Sphingobium yanoikuyae: one gene and its partner. The protein of the gene in region 1 binds, or shares a complex with, the protein of each later gene. Links are inferred from orthologs where the notes say so. Each region holds a gene or a part of one and is shown on either strand. Other genes may lie near its edges.

What was found.
Region 2: the proteins of tsaD (region 1) and tsaE are in contact, whole or in part, in a crystal structure (PDB 6N9A), measured with the Thermotoga maritima proteins. The link is inferred for Sphingobium yanoikuyae from one-to-one orthologs. Residues at the interface, in WP_004082750.1 of Thermotoga maritima: Cys10, Asp11, Arg49, His50, Leu82, Gly84, Gly135, Gly136, Glu154, Thr155, Leu156, Asp157, Asp158, Ser159, Glu162, Asp165, Lys166, Arg169, Leu170, Tyr175, Lys213, Thr214, Leu217, Tyr218, Gln221, Arg222, Asn324; in WP_004082108.1 of Thermotoga maritima: Leu37, Gly38, Lys46, Lys57, Val59, Lys60, Ser61, Thr63, Phe64, Thr65, Leu66, Met67, Val69, Pro71, Tyr82, Arg83, Leu84, Asp86, Asp88, Phe89, Asp93, Ile128, Asp130, Glu131, Arg134.

The regions. Positions count from the first base shown.
Region 1 is NZ_CP053021.1:4,100,179-4,112,209, forward strand. Bases 1-2,981 are described here. They hold tsaD (tRNA (adenosine(37)-N6)-threonylcarbamoyltransferase complex transferase subunit TsaD), read right to left. Parts: upstream 2,018-2,981; coding sequence 983-2,017; downstream 1-982. Other genes in these bases: HH800_RS19790 (NAD(P)H-dependent glycerol-3-phosphate dehydrogenase), read right to left, coding at 15-986; hemC (hydroxymethylbilane synthase), read left to right, coding at 2,062-2,981. Also shown: more of hemC, read left to right, coding at 2,982-2,988; HH800_RS19805 (uroporphyrinogen-III synthase), read left to right, coding at 2,985-3,644; HH800_RS19810 (hypothetical protein), read left to right, coding at 3,673-4,545; HH800_RS19815 (esterase/lipase family protein), read left to right, coding at 4,657-5,406; HH800_RS19820 (hypothetical protein), read right to left, coding at 5,411-5,860; gltX (glutamate--tRNA ligase), read right to left, coding at 5,905-7,239; HH800_RS19830 (NAD+ synthase), read right to left, coding at 7,342-9,003; HH800_RS19835 (ribose-phosphate pyrophosphokinase), read left to right, coding at 9,226-10,161; HH800_RS19840 (hypothetical protein), read right to left, coding at 10,263-10,499; HH800_RS19845 (VOC family protein), read right to left, coding at 10,549-10,989; HH800_RS19850 (inositol monophosphatase family protein), read left to right, coding at 11,206-12,031.
Region 2 is NZ_CP053021.1:1,966,079-1,977,838, forward strand. The notes cover bases 5,903-8,612. They hold tsaE (tRNA (adenosine(37)-N6)-threonylcarbamoyltransferase complex ATPase subunit type 1 TsaE), read right to left. Parts: upstream 7,625-8,612; coding sequence 7,181-7,624; downstream 5,903-7,180. Other genes in these bases: HH800_RS09840 (nucleotidyltransferase family protein), read right to left, coding at 5,903-6,201; HH800_RS09845 (aminoglycoside phosphotransferase family protein), read right to left, coding at 6,198-7,184; HH800_RS09855 (sensor histidine kinase), read right to left, coding at 7,632-8,612. In the rest of the region: double-strand break repair helicase AddA, read right to left, coding at 1-2,542; double-strand break repair protein AddB, read right to left, coding at 2,523-5,501; more of HH800_RS09840, read right to left, coding at 5,494-5,902; more of HH800_RS09855, read right to left, coding at 8,613-9,980; ahcY (adenosylhomocysteinase), read right to left, coding at 10,161-11,579; HH800_RS09865 (hypothetical protein), read right to left, coding at 11,699-11,760. UniProt on the Escherichia coli protein: Required for the formation of a threonylcarbamoyl group on adenosine at position 37 (t(6)A37) in tRNAs that read codons beginning with adenine.

The DNA of each region.
Region 1 (12,031 bases):
TGTCGCGGCGATGCTTATTCAGGCCGCAGCGGACGCGCCAGCAGCGCGTCGATGACCTGTGCCAATGGTGCGGCGTCGCCGAGCAGGGCACAGACGGCTTCCACCACCGGCATTTCGACGCCGGCCGCGCGGGCCGCATCACGCAGCACCGGCGCGGTGTGCGCCCCTTCGGCCACGGTGCGACGGTTGGAGAGGAGGTCGGCGGCGGCCTGCCCCTCGCCCAGCCCCTTGCCGAGCGAGAAGTTGCGCGAATTGGTGGAGGAACAGGTGAGGACGAGATCGCCCAGGCCCGACAGGCCGCCCAGCGTTTCGGCGCGGGCGCCGCGGGCGAGACCGAAGCGGGTCATTTCGGCAAAGCCCCGGCTGATGAGCGAGGCGCGCGCATTGAGGCCGAGGCCGGCCCCTTCCGACACGCCGCAGGCGATGGCGAGCACATTCTTGACCGCGCCGCCGATTTCCGCGCCGACGACATCATCCGACAGATAGGGGCGGAAGGTCGGCCGGGCGATGCGCGCCGCCAGCTTTTCGACCAGCGCCGGATCGGCGCAGGCGAAGGTGACGGCGGTCGGCAGGCCCTTTGCCACTTCATGGGCGAAGGTCGGGCCGGAGAGGACAGCGATCGGCGAGCTTGGCTGCGCCTGCGCCGCGACTTCCGACATCAACAGGCCGGTGCCCGCCTCTATCCCCTTGGAACAGAGGACCAACGGCACGCCGGCCGGCGCCTGCGCCACGACGCTGCGCAGATGCTGGGCCGGGCTGACCACCAGGATCAGGTCGCGATCGGCCAGGTCCGACAGGACACCGGTCGCCCGGATCGAGGGCGAAAGCGGCAGGCCGGGCAGATAGAGCGGATTTTCATGGGCGCCGTTGATCGCGTCGACCACATCGGCTTCCAGCGCCCAGAGGCGCACATCCTGCCCGTCGGCCGCCAGCAACTGCGCCAGCGCGGTGCCCCAGGCGCCTGCTCCGATGACTCCCGCCTTCATGCCTTCACTCCTGCTCCACGCGCCTTTTCCGCCGTCGGATCGAGCGGCCAGCGCGGCCGGGCGGGGATGGTGAGATCGTCGGTCATGCCGGCCGCATAGCGCTCCGCGCCGGCCCAGGCGATCATCGCCGCATTATCGGTGCAGAGCCACAAGGGCGGCGCGACGAAGGGCAGGCCATGATCCTGCGCCAGCGTGGTCAATGCTCCACGCACCGACTGGTTGGCGGCGACGCCGCCAGCGACGACCAGCGCGGTCACGCCTTCGCTCGCGGCGAGCGCGCGGCGGGTGCGATCGAGCAGGCAGTCGATCACCGCCTGCTGGAAGCTGGCGGCGATATCCTCCACCGCATATTGGCCCGACTGCGCGGCGCGCATCACCGCGCTCTTGAGGCCGGCGAAGGAGAAATGGGGTTCATCGGTGCCGACCAGCGGACGCGGCAGCGGCACGGCGCGCGGATTGCCCTGCGCCGCCGCCTTTTCCACCGCCGGACCGCCAGGGAAGCCGAGGCCGAGCAGCTTGGCGGTCTTGTCGAAGGCTTCACCAGCAGCGTCGTCGATCGTGGTGGCGAGGCGGCGATACTGGCCGACGCCATCCACCCTGAGCAGTTGGCAATGGCCGCCCGACACCAGCAGCAGCAGATAGGGGAATTGCAGATTCTGGTCGGCGAGGCGCGGCGAGAGCGCATGCCCCTCCAGATGATTGACCGCGACCAGCGGCTTGCCGGCGGCATGGGCGAGCGCCTTGCCGGTGACAAGGCCGACCATCACGCCGCCGATCAGGCCGGGGCCGGCGGTGGCAGCGATGACATCGACATCGGCCAGCGTCATCTTTGCGTCGGCCAGTGCCGCCTCGACCAGCGGGGCCAAAGCCTCGACATGGGCGCGGGCCGCGATTTCGGGCACGACGCCGCCATAGGGGCGGTGCGCGTCTTCCTGCGTGGCGAGGCGATGGGCCAATATCTGCCCGTCAGCCGTCACCAGCGCCGCCGCGGTTTCGTCGCAGCTTGATTCCAGGCCGAGGATGATGGTCATTGCCGCTTCCATCTAGTGCCCGTGGCCATTAGAGCAAGCCGCTTATGAAAAGACCCGAACGACCGTTGCGCCTTGGCACCAGGGGATCGCCGCTTGCGCTGGCTCAGGCCCATATGACCGCGCAGGCGCTGCGCGACGCCCATGGCTGGGATCAGGACGCCATCACCACCGTCATCGTCCAGACCAGCGGCGACCGGATCCAAGACCGGGCGCTGGCGGAAATCGGCGGAAAAGCGCTGTGGACCAAGGAGCTGGACCGGGCGCTGGCAGAGGGCGAGATCGACTGCGCCGTCCACAGCATGAAGGATGTCGAGACGATCCGACCCGATGCGATCCGCATTGCCGCGATGCTGCCGCGCGCCGATGTGCGCGACCGGCTGGTCGGCGCGGAAAATTTTGCCGCGCTGCCGCCGCAGCCGATCGTCGGCACCAGTTCGCCGCGCCGCGCCGCGCAGGTGAAGCGACTGCGCCCCGATGCGCAGATCATCCTGTTCCGCGGCAATGTTGCCACCCGGCTGGCCAAGCTGGAAGCCGGCGAGGCCCATGCGACTTTGCTCGCCGCCGCCGGGCTCGACCGGCTGGGCCAGGCGGACATTGGCGCCACGGTCGAGGTCGACACCATGTTGCCGGCGCCGTCGCAGGGGGCGGTCGGCATCGAGACGCTGGCCGACAATGACGCCATGCGGGGCTGGCTGGCGGCGATCAACCATCGCGACACATTCGATTGCGTGATGGCTGAACGCGCGGTGCTGCGGGGCCTGGGCGGCACCTGCCATTCGCCGATCGCGGCGCTGGCGCTGCTGGAGGGCGGGCAGATTCACCTGCGCGCCGAGATCATCAGCCCGGAAGGGGACGAGACGGTGCGGGACGAGGCACGGCTGGCGCGCGGCGATTTCGACGCGGCCGAGGCGATCGGCCGGGGCCTGCTGGAGCGGGCAAGCCCAGCGCTGCGCAGCCTGTTCGAGGGGTGAGACCGCTCATCATCCTGCGGCCCGCGCCCGGCGCCGGCAGGACGGCGGACAAGGCGATGGCCATGGGGCTGGCGGTGCGGCTGTGTCCGCTGTTCGCGGCCGAGGCACTGGCCTGGACGCCGCCACCCGCTGAGGATTTCGATGCGCTGCTGGTGACGAGCGCGCAGACGGTGCGATTCGGCGGGGTTGCGCTGCAGGCCTATCGCGCCTTGCCGACCTATGCCGTGGGCGCGGCGACGGCCGAGGCGCTGCGGGAAGCGGGATTTGCCGATCCGGTCGCGGGGCATGGCGATGCCAGCGCGATCGCCGCGCGGATCGCGGCCGACGGGCACCGCACACTGCTGCACCTGTCGGGAGAGGCGGTGGCGCCGATGGACGCGGGGCCGCTGCGGGTGACGCGCGCGCCGGTCTATCGGATGATGCCCCTGCCCTGCGATCCGCTGGACCTGAGCGGTGGCGTGCTGCTGGTCCATTCTGCGGCCGCCGGCGCCCGGTTGGCGGAGATATTAGCCGAAAATCAGCGCGCAACCAGCGACGTGGTGGCGATAAGCCCGGCCGCGCTTGCCGCCTGCGGCAGCGGATGGGGCAGCGCGCAGGCCGCCGACGCACCCAATGATGCGGCGGTACTGGCCCTCGCCCGTCGATTGTGCGAATGAAACCGCGGTCGCAAACGAGAGAGACTTGATGAACGAGCAGGAGAGTGTGGAAATTCAGCAGGAAACGCCGCCGCCCGCGCGCCGACGCACATCCTGGCTGACGCCCGTGCTGCTGCTGTTCGCGTTTCTGATCGGCATCGGCGTCACCATCTGGGCGATGCCGCAGATCGAACGGCGCTGGGGCCAGGACGAGGCGGCGGCGCCCGCCCTGCCTGCGCCGCTGCTGGGCAGCAACGCCATCCCGTCGGGCCGTCCGCTGACGGCGGATGCCGCGCAGATGCTCGACGCCCGCGTGATCCAGCTGGAGGAGCGGCTCAACCGCATCACCGTCGAGGCGCAGGCCGCGTCGGGCAATGCCGCGCGCGCCGAAGGGCTGCTGGTCGCCTTTGCCGCCCGCCGCGCGCTCGATACCGGCGCCCCGCTCGGCTATGTCGAGGGGCAGTTGCGGCTGCGCTTCGGCCAGGCCCAGCCCCGCGCCGTCGCCACCATCATCAATGCCGCGCGCGAGCCGGTGACGCTCGCCGACCTGCGCGCCGGCCTGGTCGATGTCGCCGATCGCGTCACGTCCCCGCCGGCCGATGCCAGCTGGTGGGACAGCTTCGAGCATGAGGCCCGCGAGCTGATCATCATCCGCAAATCCTCCACCCCCTCGCCGCGGCCGCAAATGGCGATGCAGCGGGCGCTGCGCTATATCGACGCCAGCCGGGTCGGCGCGGCACTGGCCGAAGTGGAGCGCATGCCCGATCGCGCGGCGGCCGATCGCTGGATGCAATACGCCCGCCGCTATCTGGAGGCGCGCCGGGCACTCGACCTGATTGAGACGGCGGCGATATTGGAGCCGCGCCAGCTACGCACGACCGAGGGCGCCAGCGTCGCCCAGACATCGCCCCTCGCCCCCTGAGCTTCATTTCCTGAGACATACCGTTCATCGCTTGCGATGAAACCCATGGACGCACCCTGCGTTTGTCACGAGAATGTCACCTTTTCCGCCCGGTTCAGGACAGAGTCTCTCGTGCCACCCTATGCCGATGCCATTGCCAGCTTCTGGAAGGGCCGCCTTGCCAGCGGTCCGCGCGCGTCCGCGCGCCCGTCGCTGTCGCATCTGCTGGGCAATGCCTCGGTGCCGTTCGACATCAACCGGACCAAGGCCCAGGCCGAACAACTGAGCCGCGCGATTCGCGGCGACGGGCGACACGTCCTGCTGGTGCCCGGCCTGATGGCGTCGGAACATCGCATGGAGCCGCTGCGCGCGATCCTCAACGCGGCGGGCTATCAGGCGCATGGCTGGGACATGGGCCGCAATTTCGGACCGCGCGCCGACACGCTGGAGAAGATCGACGCCCGCGTCGATGCGATCCGCCGGACAAGTGGCAAGCCGGTGACTTTGGTCGGCTGGAGCCTGGGCGGCCTTTATGCGCGCGAATATGCCAAGTTCGCGCGATCCAAGGTTGGCGGCGTGGTAACGATGGGTACGCCCTTTTCCGGCGATCCGCGCGCCAACCATGCCTGGCGCCTCTATCAGCTCGTGTCGGGCTTCCCGGTCGACACGCCCCCCTTCCCCTGCACCCGCGAGGAGAAGCCGCCGGTGCCGACCGTGGCACTCTGGTCGCAGCGCGACGGCGTGATCCTGCCCGAATGCGCAAGAGGCCGCGCCGGCGAGCGCGACCGCGCAATCGAGGTCGATTGCACCCATATGGGCTTCGCCGCAGCGCCGGAGGGGATCTTGGCCGTCGGCAAGGCGCTGGAGATGATGGCCGCCTGAACGGTCAGTAACGGACTGGTTCGCCCTCCACCGTCAGCAGGCTGGGATCGGTCAGCCGCACATGGGTTTGATAATAATATTTTTCGGTCGGCCGGCCATCCGCCAGAAAATGAATTTTCACCCGCTTCGCTTCGCCGCGGACCGCGATGGTCTTGCCCGTCAGATATTGATCGAGTTCCGCACCGAAACGCTGTGCCAGTGCATCGGCCATGGCGCCGGGAATGGCGATCGTCAGGTTGCGGGGATCGCGATAATCCTGCTGAGAATTAAGATAGAACCAGCCGCCCTGGCGCCCAGCGGCGCGGACGGGCAGCTCGAACACCCCCTTCACCCCATCGGGGGCGACAGCCGCGGCATTCATCACCGCCTGTTCGGGAAAGATATTATAGGAAGCAGACGGCGCTGCGGCTCCCATGAGCAGCAGGCCGGACGACAGGATGAGAGCATAACGCATCAGGCTGGCCTCCAGAATGGTCCGGTCCGGCCAGCCTAACCCGATCAACCGGCCACCGCCAGCCTCTTCAACGCCTCGTCCCGGCCGATCAGGGGCAGGAGTTGGCCCATGTCGGGGCCGTGGTCCAGGCCGGTGAGGGCGCGGCGCAGGGGTTGGAACAGGGTCTTGCCCTTGCGGCCGGTTTCTTCCTTGAGTGCGCCGGTCAGCGTGCGCCAGATGTCGGCGTCGAAGGGGACGGCGGACAGGATGCGATGGGCGGCGGCGAGGAAATCGCGGTCTTCATCGGCTACCTCCGGCCCGTCGATCGGGCCGGTGACGATCTGCCACCAGTCGGCGGCGCCCGCGACCGTCTCCAGATTGGGGCGGATCGCGGCCCAGGCGGCGGCGTCCATGCCCGCGGGCAGGCGGTCGGCAACCGCTTCATAAGGAAGCGCGTGAACGATCTTCTGGTTGAGGCTCGCCAGTTCGGCTTCGTCGAAGCGCGCGGGGGCGCGGCCGAAATGGGCGAAGTCGAACGTCTCGATCAGCGGCGCACGGTCGGCGAAGGGCTCGATCGGCTGCGAGCTGCCGAGACGGGCGAGCAGCGACGCGATCGCGGCCGGCTCCAGACCGATCTCGCGGAAATGGGCGACGCCGAGCGAGCCGAGCCGCTTGGACAGCTTGCCCTCGCTGCCGGTCAGTAGCGCTTCGTGCGCGAAGGCAGGGAGCGACGCGCCGAGCGCGCTGAACATCTGGATCTGGGTCGCGGTGTTGGAGACATGATCCTCGCCGCGCAGCACATGGGTGACGCCCATGTCGACATCGTCGATCACCGAGGGGAGCATGTAGAGCCATGAGCCATCGGCGCGGCGGATCACCGGGTCGGACAGCAATTTGGGGTCGAAGCGCTGCTCGCCACGGATCAGGTCGGTCCAGACGATCGGCTGCTCATGATCGAGCTTGAAGCGCCAGTGCGGCGTGCGCCCTTCGGCTTCATAAGCGGCGATCTGATCCGGGGTCAGCGCCAGGGCGGCGCGATCATAGACCGGCGGCAGGCCGCGGCCCAGCAGCACCTTGCGGCGCAGTTCCAGTTCCTGCTGGGTTTCATAGGCGGGGTAGACATGGCCCGAGGCCTTGAGCGCCGCGAACCGCGCTTCATAGAGAGCGAAGCGTTCGGACTGTTTTTCCTCGCCGTCCCAGTCGAGGCCGAGCCAACGCAGATCAGCCTTGATCGAGTCCGCATATTCGGGGCGCGAGCGCTCCAGATCGGTGTCGTCGAGGCGCAGCAGGAAACGGCCACCGGATTTGCGCGCCCACAGCCAGTTATGGAGCGCGGCGCGGATATTGCCGACATGGAGATGGCCGGTCGGCGACGGGGCGAAGCGGGTGATGACGGTCATAAATCCGGTCCTGAACCCGTTCGGTTCGAGCTTGTCGAGAACAGTTCTCGACGACGCTTCTCGACACGCTTGAAGCGGCTCGAACCGAACGGCCTGAATTACTTATACGCTGCGGAAGGCGTTGGTGATCGGGTAGCGGCGGTCGCGGCCGAAATTGCGGATACCCAGCTTCACGCCGGGCGGCGACTGGCGACGCTTATATTCGGCGATGTAGAGCAGATGCTCGATCCGGGTGACGACCGCCTTGTCGAAGCCGCGCTCGACCAGCTGGGCCACCGACAATTCCTCCTCGACCAGGCCATAGAGGATCGGATCCAGCACCTCATAGGGCGGCAGGCTGTCCTCATCCTTCTGATTGTCGCGCAGTTCGGCGCTGGGCGGCTTGCTGATGACGCGTTCGGGCATCACCGGGCCGGCCGGGCCGAAGCCTTCGCCGAGCGAGGGCATATTGTCGTTGCGCCAGCGGCAGAGGTCGAACACCGTCGTCTTGTACGCGTCCTTCAACACCGAATAGCCGCCCGCCATGTCGCCATAGATGGTGGCATAGCCGACCGACATCTCGCTCTTGTTGCCGGTGGTCAGCAGCATATGGCCGAACTTGTTGGAGAGGGCCATCAGGGTGAGGCCGCGAATGCGCGACTGGATATTCTCTTCGGTGAGGTCGCGCGCCTTGCCCTCGAACACCGGGGCCAGCATCGTGTCGAAGGCGGAAACCGCCGGTTCGATCGGGATGGTGTCATAGCGGACGCCGAGCAGGCGGGCGCATTCAACCGCGTCATCCAGGCTTTCCTGGCTGGTGAAGCGCGAGGGCATCATCACGCACCACACCCGGTCGGCGCCCAGCGCATCGACCGCAACGGCGGCGGACAAGGCGGAATCGATGCCTCCCGACAGGCCCAGGACGACGCCGGGGAAGCGGTTGCGGTTCACATAGTCGCGCAGGCCCAACACCATCGCATTATAGATGTCGGCCGGGCGCGGATCGAGTGCATGACGCTCGCCGGGCAGGCAGACCCACTGGCCGTCCCATTTCTCCCACTGGGTCAGCACCAGCTTTTCTTCCCAGTCGGGCAGTTGCTGGGCGATGGAGAGGTCGCCGTTCATGACGAAGGAGGCGCCGTCGAACACCAGTTCGTCCTGGCCGCCGACGCGGTTGAGATAGACGAGCGGCAGGCCGGTTTCGCGCACGCGGGTGCCGGCGACGACGTTCAGGCGGCGATCATCCTTGTCGACCTCGAACGGGCTGCCATTGGGGCTGATCAATATTTCCGCGCCCTCGGCTCGCAGATGGGCGGTGACGAAGGGGAACCAGATATCCTCGCAGATCGGCACGCCGATCTTCACGCCGCGAAACTCGATCGGCGCGGGCAGCGGGCCGGGCGCGAACAGGCGCTTTTCGTCGAACGTGCCGTAATTGGGCAGTTCGCGCTTCTGGCGGATCGCGGTGACGGCGCCATTTTCGATCAGGGCGACGACGTTGAACAGCACGCCCTGTGAGGCGACAACGGTGCCGACCAGCATCGCCGGGCCGCCATCGGCGCTTTCCTGCGCCAGCCGGTCGAGATGATAATTGGCCTGGTCGAGCAGGGCAGGCTTGAGCACCAGATCCTCGGGCGGATAGCCGATCAGTTGCAGTTCGGGATAGACGATCAGGTCCGCGCCCTTGGCGCGGGCGCGCCATTCCAGCATGGCGTCGGCATTGGCCCTGGGGTCGCCCATCGTCTGGGTCATCTGGGCGAGCGCGATCACGAGTTTGTCGGTCATGCACCGCGCCCTAGAGCATTTTGCCTATTTGCGAAAATGCTCTGTTTTCCGATGCCGCATTTTCGAACCGAACACCCGCTTCGCGCGTGTTCTGAAAATGCGGGGGCCATTTTGTCGCAGGGCGCAAAAGCGCCTTTCCACATGGGACATGCGCCGCTAAAGGGGCCGCGTTTCGCGCATCGTCATCAATTCGTCACGCCAATTAGCCTGGGGATTTTCGCCATGAAACTCATGACCGGCAATTCGAACAAGCCGCTCGCGGCCGCCATCGCCGACTATATCGAAATCCCCCTGACCGAGGCCAGCGTCCGCCGCTTTGCCGACGAAGAAGTTTTCGTGGAAATTCATGAGAATGTCCGCGGCGAAGACGTGTTCGTGATCCAGTCGACGGCCTATCCGACCAACGACAATCTGATGGAATTGCTGATCATGATCGATGCGCTCAAGCGCGCGTCGGCCAAGCGAATCACCGCCGTCGTCCCCTATTTCGGCTATGCCCGCCAGGACCGTAAGCCCGGCCCGCGCACGCCGATCAGCGCCAAGCTGGTCGCCAACCTGATCACCACCGCCGGCGCCGACCGCGTCCTCTCGGTCGATCTCCATGCCGGCCAGATCCAGGGCTTCTTCGATATCCCGACCGACAATCTGTTCGGCGCCCCGGTGATGTCGGCCGATATCCAGGCCCGTTTCGGCGACAAGAATATCATGGTCGTGTCGCCCGACGTCGGCGGCGTGGTGCGCGCCCGTGCGCTCGCCAAGCGGCTCGACAACGCCCCGCTCGCGATCGTCGACAAGCGCCGCGAGCGCGCCGGCGAGTCGGAAGTGATGAACATCATCGGCGACGTGAAGGGCCGTTTCTGCATCCTGATCGACGATATCGTCGATTCGGCCGGCACGCTGTGCAACGCCGCCGCCGCGCTGAAGGCACAGGGCGCCGAGGAAGTCGTCGCCTATGTCAGCCATGGCGTGCTGTCGGGCGGTGCGGTCGCCCGTGTCGAGGCGTCGGAACTGCTGGAACTGGTCATCACCGACTCGATCCAGGGCACCGATGCGGTGAACGATGCCAAGCGCATCCGCCACCTGCCGATCGCCCCGCTGCTGGGCGAAGCGATCAAGCGCATCGCCGACGAAAGCTCGGTGTCGAGCCTGTTCGACTGATCGCGACAATGGGGGGAGGCAGCCGGTCGGTTGCCTGTCCTTTGGCGGTCACAGACCCACGCCGGTCGAGCCTCGCTCGGCCGGCGTTGTCGTATTTGACGTCAGTGCGTCGGGAACAGGATGATCGGCAGGGCGAAGACGAGGGCCAGGCCGGAGACGATGCGCTGGCCGCGCGAGATGCCCAAGGGCAGGTCGCGCCAGACCATCGGGCAGGCGAGCAGGGCGAAGACGACGAGGATGTTGGAGATCGCCACCGATCCGCCGATCGGCATGTCCTGCCGCAGCGCGAGGCCCGCGAACAGGCAGATGAAGCTCAAGATCCAGCCAACCAGCGCCATGACGGCCCCCTTTCCCTTGGGAGGCTAGAACGGCACGGTTTCCAAAAGCTTAATCACCGTCTTCGGGGATAGGCTCCCAGGGATCATAGCTGCCGAAGCTCCACACATTCCCCTCGGGATCGAGCGCGGTATAGCCGCGCCCCGGATAGCCCGGATTGTCATGCGGTTCGTCGACCACCACCGCGCCTTCGTTGCGGGCATGGAGGCAATGGGCGTCGACATCGGGCACGACCATGTAGACGCAGGCGGTGATGCCGCCGAGGTCGCGGACCGTCGACCAGGTGTAGAGCGACTCGCCCTCCATATCCTTGACGCTGCCCAGCATCACCATGCCCTCGCCCAGCACCAGCTGGGCATGATGGATGATGCTGTTGTCGAGATCGTCGGGATAGACGGCATGCCGCTCGAAGCCGAAGGCGGCGCACAGGAAATCGATGGCGGCGGGCGCATCGGCATAGCGCAGGCACGGGATGACGGGTGAACCGGGCATCTTTCCTCTCTCCTTTCGGTGAATCGGGCCTTCGGTGAATCAGGATGGCGAAGTCTGGACCTTGATCGCTTCAGGCTGAACCGGCCCGACGTGTGAATCAAGGCCCAGAATCACAGAATAGCGCCCGATCCCCGCCATCGATGAAGGCGGCAAGCGCTCCCCCCTCAGATGATCGGGCTCTAGCCTAGCGCGCGCCGACCGGCTAGGCGAAGGGGCATGACGACCCGCGATGACCTGGCCCTTGCCAACCGCCTTGCCGACGCCGCCGGCGCCGCCATCCGCCCCTTTTTCCGCGCGCGCTACGATCTGGAGATCAAGGCCGACAAGTCGCCGGTGACGGAGGCCGACCGCGCCGCCGAAGCCGCGATCCGCGCGATCCTGGAAAAGGAACGGCCGAACGACGGCATCATCGGCGAGGAATATGGATCGGTCCGCACCGATGCCGAGCGGGTGTGGATATTGGATCCGATCGACGGCACGCGCAGCTTCATCGCCGGGCGGCCGATCTTCGGCACGCTGATCGCGCTGACGCAAGGCAGCTGGCCGACGATCGGCATCATCGACCAGCCGATCGCGCAGGAACGCTGGGCCGGGATGAGCGGCCAGCCCACCACCTTCAACGGCAAGCCGGTGCGCACCCGCGCCTGCAAGGCGCTGGAAGGCGCCGGCATCGCCACCACCAGCCCGCATCTGTTCGCGCAAGGTGACGTGCCCCATTATATGGCGCTGGTCGGCGCCGTGTCGGGCGGATCGCCGCGGCAGGGGCCGGTCTATGGCGGCGACTGCTATAATTATGGCCTGCTGGCCTCGGGCTTCCTCGACATCGTCATCGAATCCGGGCTGCAAAGCTATGACTTCGCCGCTCTGGTGCCGGTGGTCGAGGGCGCGGGCGGCCTGATGTGCGACTGGAATGGCGAGCCACTGACCGCCGACAGCGAAGGCCATGTGCTGGCGCTGGGCGATCCGGCACGGCTGGAGGATGTGCTGGAGGCGATCCACGGCGCGGGTGACGCGCATGACCATGAGCATCATCACGATCATT
Region 2 (11,760 bases), 2.1 Mb from region 1 along the record:
TCAGGGCGACATAGAGAAGGCGCCAATGTTCCTCCCGCTCGATCGCGGCGGCATCGGCCACGACCTCGCCGATCGGCCCGATCCGTTCGCCCTTGCGCGGGGCCAGGATCGGCAGCCCGTTCCATTCGAGCGAATCCATGCGGTTACCTGCATCGGGATCGAGACAGGCATCGGCGAGAATGACGATCGGCGCCTGCAATCCCTTGGCGCCATGCACGGTCAGCAACCGCAGCGCATCGCCCTGCGCCGCCGCGTCGCGGACGATTTCGACTTCGCCGCGATCGAACCAGTCGATGAAGCGCTGGAGCGAGGGATGATCGTCCGCCTCGAAGTCGAGCGCGGCGTTCAGCAATTCCTCGATCGGGTCGGCCGCTTCCGCCCCCAGCCGCTCGATCAGCCGGCGACGGCCGTCCATCGGGCCGGACAGGATCGCCTCCAGATAGCGATAGGGGGTGGTGAAGTCCGCCTGCCCCAGCAATTGGCGCAGCGGCAGCAATTGCGCGTCGTCCAGCCGCTGGAGGAGATGGCGCCACAGGCCACCCTTGCGCCCGATGGCCCGCTCCATCAGTTCGTCCTGGGTCCAGCCGATCAGCGGCGACACCAGCAGGGCGGCGAGGTTCAGGTCATCGTCGGGCTGCGTGGCAAAGCGCAGCGCTGCCAGCAGGTCGCGGACCGCCAGTGGCGCGTTGAGGCGCAGGCGGTCGATCCCGGCCACCGCGACCTTTTCCTCGTAAAGCCGCGCGACGATCAGCCGCGCCAGCTCGCTGCGGCGGCGGACCAGGATCATGATGTCGCCGGGGCGGACCGGGCGCCCCCGCGCCTCCAGCATCATCTTGTCGTCGATCCATAGCCGGATCTGCCGCGCGATCTTGCCGGCCAATTCCCGTTCCTGATCGGCGACCCAATCCTCCTCGCCCTCGACCTCGTCGGCCAGGCCCGCGATCGTCGGCTTCCACAGTAGCACCTCGCCCGGATGGCGATTGGCGCTGATATGGCGCACCTCGCCGTCGGACAGGCCCAGCGATTGCGCCCGCAAGGTGGCGATCGTCCGGTCGACCAGATCCAGCACCGGCGGGGTCGAGCGGAAACTGCGGTCGAGCGACAGGTCGTGGAAGGCATGGCCGGCCATGTCGGCATGGCGGGCGAACACCATCTGCGCGGCGGCGAAGGCCTGCGGGCTGGTGCCCTGGAAACCGAAGATCGCCTGCTTGAAATCGCCCACGGTGAAGATGGTGCGGACCTTGTCGGCCTTGGCACCGTCCCCCGCAAAAAACTCGGCCGCCAGCGCGCCGACGATCGCCCATTGATGGACGTTGGTGTCCTGCGCTTCGTCGACCAGGATGTGATCGATCCGCTGGTCCAGCTTGTAGCGTATCCATTCGGCGATCCCCTCCTTCTGGAGCAGGGACGCCGTGCGCGCGATCAGGTCGTCGAAATCGACCGCACCGGCGAGCCGCTTGGCTTCGTCATAGGCGCGGGCATAGGCGCGCCCGGCATGTAGCGCGCGGGCCAGCAACGCGGCATAATCGGCCTGCAGCTTGACGCCGATCAGTTCGGCGCAACGGGCATGGAGGCGCGCGGTCGCTTCGCCATAGCCGTCGATCGGTGGCACCCAGCCCTTGGCGGAGATGAGGTCGCCATCCGCCTTGGCCCAGGCGCTGTGCAGGTCGGTCAGGGTCTCGGCACGCGCGGCGGGATCGCGGCCGCGCCAAGCGGCGATCCGGTCGCAGCGCTCCAGCGCCCGCCCCGTGCCCCAGTCCGCATTGGCCTGCGCCACCCAGGCAAGGCTGCGGATGTCGAACATGTCGTCGCTGCACTGGTCCGCCAGCCAGGCGTCGATATCGCCTTCGGGCAGGCCCAGTTCGCGCGCCAGCCAGGGACCGATATCGCCGGGTAGCTCTGCCAGCGCGGAAAGGCGCGCGGCACAGCGCAGCAGGAACGTCTCGGCCGCGCCCTCGCCCAGCCGCAGGCTCAAAGCCTGCAAGGCGTCGATCAGGTCGCCATCGCCCAGTTCCTCGGCGCGGATGACCATGTCGGCCAATGTCTGGCGGGCCAGCACACTCTGTTCGCGCGTGTCGAGCGGGCGGAATCCGGGGGCCAGGTCCGCTTCCAGCGGGAAGGACGCAAGCAATTGCTGGCAGAAACCATGGATGGTCTGGATGCGCAGGCCGCCGCCGGTCGATTCCAGCACTTCGGCGAACAGGCGGCGGGCGCGGTCGCGCGCCTCCGGTCCGCTTTCCTCGCCCAGCGCCTCCAGATCGTTGAACAGATCACGTTCCTCGGCCTGCACCCAGGTGGCGAGCCGATCATGGATGCGGTCGGCCATTTCCGCCGCGCCGGCCTTGGTAAAGGTCAGGCAGAGGATGTTTTCCGGCCGCACGCCCTGCAGCAGCAGGCGGAAGACACGCGCGGTCAGCACATGGGTCTTGCCGGTGCCGGCGGAGGCCGACAGCCAGACATGGGCGTCGGGCGCGGCGGCCAGCGCCTGCGCGCCGGCCAGCGGTTGCAAAGGGCTGGAGCCTTTAGCCATCGTCGCGCCCATACCATTCCTCCAGCCGCATCAGCTGGTCATAATCGCCATAATTGGCCACTTCCGGATTGACCTGCGCAGCGAAGGGCGCAGCACCGGTCAGCCAGGTTTCGGCCGCGTCGCGGAACTGGTCATAGACGAAGGCAGTGAAATCGGCGGTGACGATCTTGTCGCGCTTGCCCATCGGGTCGACCGGGCTCTCGCGATAGCCAAAGGCGTCACCCTTCTTGGCCAGCGACCAATATTCGAAACTGCCCGCCACCCGCGCACCGGCAACGCCCGGAAAGGCGCCATCGGCGGATTCAGCGATCAGTCCGAGCAGGCCGAGCTGCAGCGCATAGCCGCCGCGTACCTGTCGCGCGCTGGGCGGCTTGCCGGTCTTGTAGTCGACGATGCCGATGCTGCCGTCGGGCATGCGGTCGATCCGGTCGGCCTTGCCGGTCAGCAATACGCCGGCAATCTCTGCCTTCCCTTCCGTCTCCACCGCCAGGATATGGCGGCCCGCGGCCTGATCCTTCGCCACTTCGGCCGCGATCCAGCGGATCGCCTCGATCAGGCGCGGCTGCCACAGGGCCCGGAGCAGCGGATGGACATCGGGCCGGGCGAACATGGCGCGGGCGCGCGCCTCCAGATCGGCCGGATCGCGGCTGCCACCCTGCGCCCAATGCTCCAATATCTCATGCACGACCGTGCCGCGCCAGGCCGGTCCGGCATCGGCATCGACCGGATCGAGGCGATTGAGCTTCAGGATGCGTCGGGCATAGAAAGCGAAGGGATCGGCCTTCAGCCGGTCGACATCGGTGACCGGAATGCGGGTCGGCCGGGCGGCGAGCGGCGGCACCGGCGCGGGGCGGGCGGACGGCCGGTGGCTGGGTGGCAGGTCCAGCGCGTCGGCCAGCAGGCGATAGCGATCGGCCGTCTTCCATTGCGGCCCGGCCATCGCCTTCAGCCGCAGCCAGAAGCGCGAGGCGATCGCCGGGCCGCCGCTGCCGCGCCGGGCACGGGTGATGAGGACATGCGGGGCGCCGAGCGCGCTCGCAAAATCATGCGCGGCAAGGCCGATCCGGGTTTCGAGACCCGGCAGACCCAGTTCGCGGCGAATGCGCGGCGCCAGCCAGGGATCAGGCGACGGCAGGCCCGGCCAGCTGCCTTCGTTGAGGCCGCCCAGGATCATCAGGTCCGCCTGCACCAGCTGCGCTTCGACCAGACCCAATATGGCGATGCGCGGATGGCCGCCCTGTGGCGGGCGCACCGACACGCCGCCCAGCATATGGTCGAGCAGCGCCGGCAGCGATCGGATATCGGCCTGGCGCGGCCCTTCGGTCGCGGCGGCCTCCATCTCGGCGAACAGGTCGGCGGCGGCATGGCCCTGATGCCCGGCCCAGAGCGCGTCATTGGTCAGCGCCCCGGCCTGTTCGCGCACGGCCGCCAATTGCCCGGCCAGATCGGGCGCGAGCGCGAAGGCGGCCTCCAGCGGTTCGAGCAGATCGCGCGCCCAGGGCCACCAGGCGCGGGCCTGCGCACGTAGCTCCTTCTGCCGGTCCTCGCCCTCACGCGCTTCCAGCAGCAGGTCGATGCCGCGCAGCCCCGCCTGCGGCCGCGGCCCCCGCAGCAGCAGATCGAGCTGACGCACCCCCTCCAGCCAGGGCAGGCGCATTTCGCCGCGCATCACCAGCGGATGCTTGAGCAGGGTCAGCAGCGCGACCGGCGCAAAACGCTCGGCCGCGGCCTCCGCCATCGCGATCAGCAAGGTGCCGGGCGGCAGGCGAGAGAGCGGCTGACCGGCGGAGTCGTCGGCCTCTATGCCCCAGCGGCGCAGATGCGCGGAGACGCGCACCGCCAGCTGCCGATCCGGCGTCACCAGCGCGGCGGTCCGTTCGGGTGTTTCCAGCGCCTCGCGCAGCGCGATGGCGATGGCCTGCGCTTCCTCGCCCGGCGTCGCCACCTCCAGCGCTTCGACCCCGGCGAGCGAGCGGTCGGCGGTCTTGAGGTCGCGCCAACGACTGGTCAGGCGCGGCGGCAGCATCGCGTTGGAAATATTGCGGCCGCGCACGGCGCGAGCATCATGCTCGCTGCCCCAACGCCACTGGGCGACATCCTCGCGGCTCGCGCTCATCCGGTCGAGCAGGCGCTTGAGCGTATATTGGGGATGGGTCTCATGTCCCGCAGCGCTGCGGCCGGTGACGGGATCGGGCGGGAACGGACCGATCGCGGCCCAGGCGTCCTCGTCCAAATTCTGGTCGAGGTCGGCGAACACCACCTGTCCATTGGGCAGTTCGGCGATCCGCCGCAGCAGCCCGGCGATCGCCGGCGCGGCGGCGCTGATGCCGGCCGCGACAATGAACCCCGGTGGTGGCGCTTCGCTCCAGCGCGCTGCGACCCGGTCGAACAGCCGATTGCGCCGGTCGGCCAGGTCAATGAGGCCCAGCCGCGCTAGTTCTGCCGGCCAGCGGGCGATCAGGATGGAAAAGAGATCGAGCGATTTTTCCCAATGGCTCGAAAGCCCCTCGATCAGGTCGAGCTTCGACAGCGCATCGAGCGGCACCCGCTCCACCTGCATCTGGTCAAGCACAGCGCCGAGCGCCTGCCCCAGTTGCAGCGCCTGGCCAGCATCCGCCGCGCCGCCGGCATCCTGCACCATGCGCGCCAGGATCATCTGTCGTCGCATCGGCGGGATGGCCGCGGGAACGGCATCGCCCTCCCAAAGCGGATCGAGCGCGCCCCCCACTTCCTCGCCCAGTTCCGGATCGCCCAGCGCGACCAGACGGGGCAGCAGCAGGCCGCCCTCGGCCCGGCGGACAAAGGCGTCGCTCACGGCACGGACGGCGCGATTGCTGGGCAACAGGATCATGCCCTGCGCCAGGCGGACGGGATCGCTCCCCTGCTGCGCCAATATGCCGGCGACCAGCGCGTCGGCGAAGGCGCGGTGCGCCGGGATGGTGTACAGCGCCGGCTTGGCCCGGTCACCCATGGGCGATCATCGACTCCACGACGGGAATGGCCTGCGGCGTGCCCACGTCGAACCATAGCCCCTGATGGACCGCGCCATAGAGGCGTCCGGCCTCGATCGCGCGGTTCCAGAAGATGTTCGTCGAAAAGACATCCGCCGGCGGATCAACCAGCAGGCGGGGCGAAAGGATCTGTACGCCGGTGAAGACGAACGGCGCGACATGGGCGGTCTTGCGCCGCGTCAGGCGGCCATTGGCGTCCATATGGAAATCGCCCGGTCCGCTATGGCAATTGGCCCGCGCCAGCGGCACCAGCAGCAGCAGCGCGTCCATCCGTTCGGGATCCCATAGCCGCTGCATCATGCCCAGCGTCTCGGCCGGGCCGTCGATCCAGAGATTGTCGCTATTGGCGCAGATGAACGGCTTGTCGCCGAGCAGTGGCCTGGCGTGGATCAGCCCTCCGCCGGTTTCCAGGAGCTTGGCCCGCTCGTCGGAAATGCGGAAGTCCATGTCCTTGCGCGTTTTGAGATGCGCCTCGACCGTATCGGCGAGATAATGGACGTTGACGACCACGGTCTTGATGCCACCGGCCGCCAGGCGATCGAGCGCATGGTCCATCAGCGCCTTGCCGGCGACCTTCACCAGCGGCTTGGGACGGGTCGCCGTCAGCGGGCGCATCCGCTTGCCGAGTCCTGCTGCCATGAGCATGGCGGTATCGATCATGCCTGGGCAAACTCCGCGAGCGCATGATGGCGCTTGTCGGCAGGGATATTGGCGTCGAACCAGACCTTCACCGGCGCCAGCGCCGGATGGGCGAGATCGCGTTCCAGCAGCCCCCACATGCGCGGCAGGTAGGACAGATAGCGCGGCTTGTGGTCGCGCTTCCAAAGGCGGGTGAAGATGCCGATGATCTTCGCGTTGCGCTGGGCGCCCAGCACCGCATAGGCAGCGTCGAAATCGGCCGGCGGATTGGCGACCGCATGATAATGGGCCAGCATCGCCGCCTCCAGTTCCGGCGACACGTCGCGCCGGGCATCCTGCAGCAGCGACACGAGGTCATAGGCCGGATGGCCGGCCAGCGCGTCCTGGAAATCGAGCAGACCCAGGCCGCGCACTTCGGGCCGGTCGATCAACATGATATTTTCGGCATGATAGTCGCGCAGCACGGTGACGACAGGGCTTGCCGACTGTTCGGCGATCGGCAGCACCGCGTCCCAGGCCGCATGATAGGCTTCGGCATCGACGTCCAGCCCCAGCGCCGGGCAATACCATTCGGTCAGCAGCCCGACCTCGCGCTGATAGACCGCGCGGTCATAGGGCGGGACATCCGCTGCGGGCAGCTTGTGCAGGTCGGCCAGCAGATCGATCGCGCGGCGATAGACCGCCAGTTCGCCCGCCGGATCCTCCTCGACATGCTCCTTCAGGCGCTCGTCACCAAAATCCTCGATCAGGACGAGGCCCTGCGTCAGATCCTGCGCCAGGATTGCCGGCGCGGCAAAGCCCTGACCCAGCAGATGCTGAGCAATCGCGATGAACGGACGCGGATCTTCATGCGGCGGCGGCGCGTCCATCAGCACGGCACGGCGGCCGCCGTCGACCACGCGGAAATAACGACGGAAGGAGGCATCGCCGGCAAGCGGAACGATGGCGGCGCCATCCCAACCCGCCTGCGTGAGGAAAGCGGGGGCGGTTGCGGGGGGGATCATATCTGTGACCATCGGTCCGTCCAAGCGTCGGGCACGCGCGCTGTCAAGCGCCGTGCGCCATCCGGCTCGACCATGATGGTCAGAAACAGGGCGTGCGACCAGAGCCCATCGCCCAGCCTGTCGGGCCATTCGATGACTAGCAGGCTGTCCTGCAGATATTCGTCCAGCGCCAGCTCGGCCGCTTCCTCCGCATCGTCAAGCCGGTAGAGATCGACATGGGCGACCGGCAGGCGGACATCGGGAATGTCATAGGGCTGGACGATCGCGAAGCTGGGGCTGGGCGCCTCCCCCTCCAGACCAAGCCCTTCCAGCAGGCCCCGCGCCAGCGTCGTCTTGCCGGCGCCGAGGCCGCCTTCCAGCGCGATGACGTCACCGATGCGGACATGGCTCGCGAGCCGTCGGCCCAGATCGAGTTGGGCGCCCTCGCCCTCCAGGATCATATCCAGCTCAGCCACGGGGCAGCTCGATCACGACCATCGTTCCCTGACCCGGCTCCGATACCAGTTCGAACGTGCCGCCATGGGCCTGCGCCAACTGCTTGACGAGCGGCAGGCCAATCGTCGCGCGCGCGCCCTTGCGATTCTGCTCGGCACGGCTGATCGCATCGAAGATCGTGGCTTGCCGGGTGGCATCGATACCAGGGCCATTGTCCGACACGACCAGGCGGGCGAGATCGGGGCCGCCATCGCCATGCAGCAACACCCGTGCGCCGGAGCCGCAATAGCGCACCGCATTTTCCAGAAGATGATCGACCGCCTGACCGATCCGGCGCGCATCGCCCTGGATCACCCCCAGCGTATCCTGCAGGGTGACGGAAAGATCGATCCCCTTGGCCTTCGCCTCGGCGTCGATGCGCGCGACGCTGGCGCGCACCAGCGCCGCCAGATCGACCTCGCTGCGTTCAATCGGCAAAGTGCCGGCCTCGCCCTGGGTAAGGTCGAGCACATTGTCGATCAGCATCGACAGGCGCCCGGTGCTCTGCAGGATGCCGTTCACATATTCGACCGCGCTGTCGCTGAGTTCGCCTGCATAGCCCGCGCTCATCATCTCGGCAAAGCCGGCGATGGTCGTCAGCGGGGTGCGCAACTCATAGCTCATGTTGGTGACGAAGGCGGTTTTGACCTTGTCGGCCTGTTCCAGGGCCTCGTTGCGGTCGCGCAGCATCTGTTCGACCCGCCGGCTGTCGGTGACATCCAGCATAGTGAACAGCGCATTGCCATCCGGCAGCGGAATGGCGGCAAATTCGAAGATGCGCCCGTCGGCAAAGCCGACATGGCCGACACGCTGCTTGCGCTCCACCGTTGCCGCGCGGACCAGTTCGCGCACCAGATTGCTCTGCTGCGGCTTGGCAAGCCGGCTCTGCACGGCACGCATCAACTCATCGATACGGGGATGCTTGCCCAACGCCTCTTCGCTGATGTCCCAGATGGTGCGGAAACGGCTGTTCCACAGATGCAGGCGCCCATCCGACGAGAAGACGCCGATCGCCTCGAACAGATTGTCGAAGGTCGCCGTCCGCACCCGCAACAGCGTGTCGCGGGCGCTCGACAATTGCACCTGTTCGGTCCGGTCCTCGAAGATCAGCAACAGGCCACCGTCGGGCAGCGGCTGGGCATAGACGCGCAAATGCGTGCCATCGACCAGCAGCCAGTTTTCCTCCAGCGGATCAGGCGACAGGAACCAGTCCCGCCGTTCCGCGCGCCAGGCCGGGAAGTCACGATTTTCCGGCAGCCGGCGCGCATCGCGCATCTGATCGAGCACGCGCTCGAACAGCGGTGCATCCGTGAGCGCTTCCTGTTTCAGGCCGAACAGGCTGATGAAGGGCTGGTTCCAGAAACGCAGCGCCCGGTCGGGACCGAAGCGCGCAACACCGGCCGACAGCCGATCGAGCAGATCGCGCTGCGCCGCTTCCAGCCGACGATGCTCGACCCGCGCCTGTTCCAGTTCATGCTGGTCCATCGCGAAACCTGCGACCCCGGCCGCGCCCAGCGGCACGTCGACGACGCGCATCGTCCGCCGTTCGCCATCGATCGTTGCCGGAACGATACGGGCAAGCGAATTGCCTTCGTCGAGCGCCTGTGCCGCGGCGTCCTGCGGGCTGAAGCCGTTCACATTCTCGACCAGTTCGGTGCCGTTCATGATCACGTCATGGGCGCCGGCGCCATCGACAGCACGGACATAGGCGCTGTTGACCAGGCTCAGGCGCAGGTCGGGCGTGCGGTGCCACATCGGGAAGGGCGCGGCCTCGACCAGTCCGGCGAGCGCCTCCAGCGCCTCGCGCAATTGCCCGACGGTCGCGCTCAGCGCCTGGATTTCCGCCTGGCTGTCGGTCGCGTCGAAGATCCACAGCACGACGCCGCCATTGGCGGCCAGCGCCGGCCCGGCTGGCGCACCGCGAACCAGCAGCGTGCGCGACGAACCGCTGCCCCGGATCGGCAGCGAAAAACTCTTACCCGCTTTCTGTGCGGCGCCGATCTCGCGCCCCAGTGCAGCGGCATCGGCCGGCTCAAGCCCGCCATCGGGCGCCGTCAGTTCGGACACGAAGGTCGGCACGCGGTCCCGGCCCAGCCATTTGCCCAGCCGGTCGGCGGCCTCCATCCGGCCGTCGGGATGAATGATGACGGGCGCAGCCGGCGCCGACGCGAGCAGCGTCGTCAGCCGATCCAGCTTGCCCTGCGCCTGCATCCCTGCGCGGCGCATGCGCTGACCCGTGATCAGCGCCCATATCGCAGCCCCCAGCCAGCCGGCCATCACCGTGCCCAGCAACAAAGTGGCAAGCGGGCTCATAGACCCCATTGCGCCATTCCCATCCCGTTCGCGACCAGTTGTTTATCGTTCATACAGACCAATGGCCACGGGCCTAACGCAACTTGGCGCCGGCGGAAAGCGCCCAGATATGATGAATGCCCGGCACAGCATGGTCCGGGCATCGGATAAGGTAAAAGGGGGAGGATGGCCCTCCCACTTTTTCAATTTTTAGTAGCGGTAGTGGTCCGGCTTGAACGGGCCTTCGACCGGCACGCCGATATAGTCGGCCTGACGCTGGCTGAGCTGGGTCAGCTTCACGCCCAGCTTTTCCAGGTGCAGCGCGGCGACCTTCTCGTCCAGATGCTTGGGCAGGACATAGACGTCGTTGCCGTAGATCTCGCTCTTGGTCCACAGTTCGATCTGCGCCAGCGTCTGGTTGGTGAAGCTGGCCGACATCACGAAGCTCGGGTGGCCGGTGGCGTTGCCCAGGTTGACCAGGCGGCCCTTCGACAGGACGATGATCTTCTTGCCATCGGGGAACTCGACTTCGTCGACCTGCGGCTTGATCTCGGTCCACTTCATGTTGGCGAGGCCGGCGATTTCGATCTCGCTGTCGAAGTGACCGATGTTCGACACGATCGCCATATTCTTCATGGCGCGCATATGATCGACGGTCAGGACGCCTTCGTTGCCGGTCGCGGTGACGAAGATGTCGGCGCGCGGCGCGGCTTCTTCCATCGTCACGACTTCATAGCCTTCCATCGCGGCCTGCAGGGCGCAGATCGGATCGATTTCGGTCACGAGAACGCGGGCGCCGCCATTGCGCAGCGAGGCAGCAGAACCCTTGCCGACGTCGCCGAAACCGGCAACGCAGGCGACCTTGCCGGCCAGCATGACGTCGGTGCCGCGACGGATGGCGTCGACCAGCGATTCCTTGCAACCATAGAGGTTGTCGAACTTCGACTTGGTGACGCTGTCGTTCACGTTGATCGCGGGGAAAGGCAGCTTGCCCTTCTTCGACAGTTCATACAGACGATGCACGCCGGTGGTGGTTTCTTCCGACACGCCCTTGATCGACTGGACGGTCTTGGTCAGGAAGCCCGGACGCTCGGCCAGAACGCGCTTCAGCACGGCGCAGAAGATTTCCTCTTCCTCGTTCGACGGCGTGAACAGCTCTTCGCCAGCTTCGACGCGGGCGCCCCACAGGGCGAACATGGTGGCATCGCCGCCATCGTCGAGGATCAGGTTGCAGACGCCGCTGTCGTCATTGTGCCAGTCGAAGATGCGCTCGACATAGTCCCAATATTCCTGAAGGCTTTCACCCTTGACGGCGAAGACCGGCACGCCCGACGCGGCAATCGCGGCGGCGGCATGGTCCTGCGTCGAATAGATGTTGCAGGTCGCCCAGCGGACCTGCGCGCCCAGCGCGGTCAACGTCTCGATCAGCACGGCGGTCTGGATCGTCATGTGCAGCGAACCGGTGATGCGCGCGCCCTTGAGCGGCTGCGACGCACCGAATTCGGCGCGCAGAGCCATCAGGCCGGGCATTTCGGTTTCGGCGATCTCGATTTCCTTGCGACCAAAGGCGGCAAGGCCGATATCGGCGATCACATAATCCTGCGCCTTGTCAGCGGGTACGGTGGCCACGAGCCTGTCTCCATCATTAGAAATTGACCGGCCGCCGGCATAAGGAAGGCGGCGGCGATGGTCGGGCTTTACCAATCGCCGCCAAGCATGGCAACTCAATATAAAGTTTTCTTTATGTGTTAATTGACCGGACCCCGAACCTGTGCGGACGGCAGGCGCGCTGCCCCTTCGGCCATAGCGA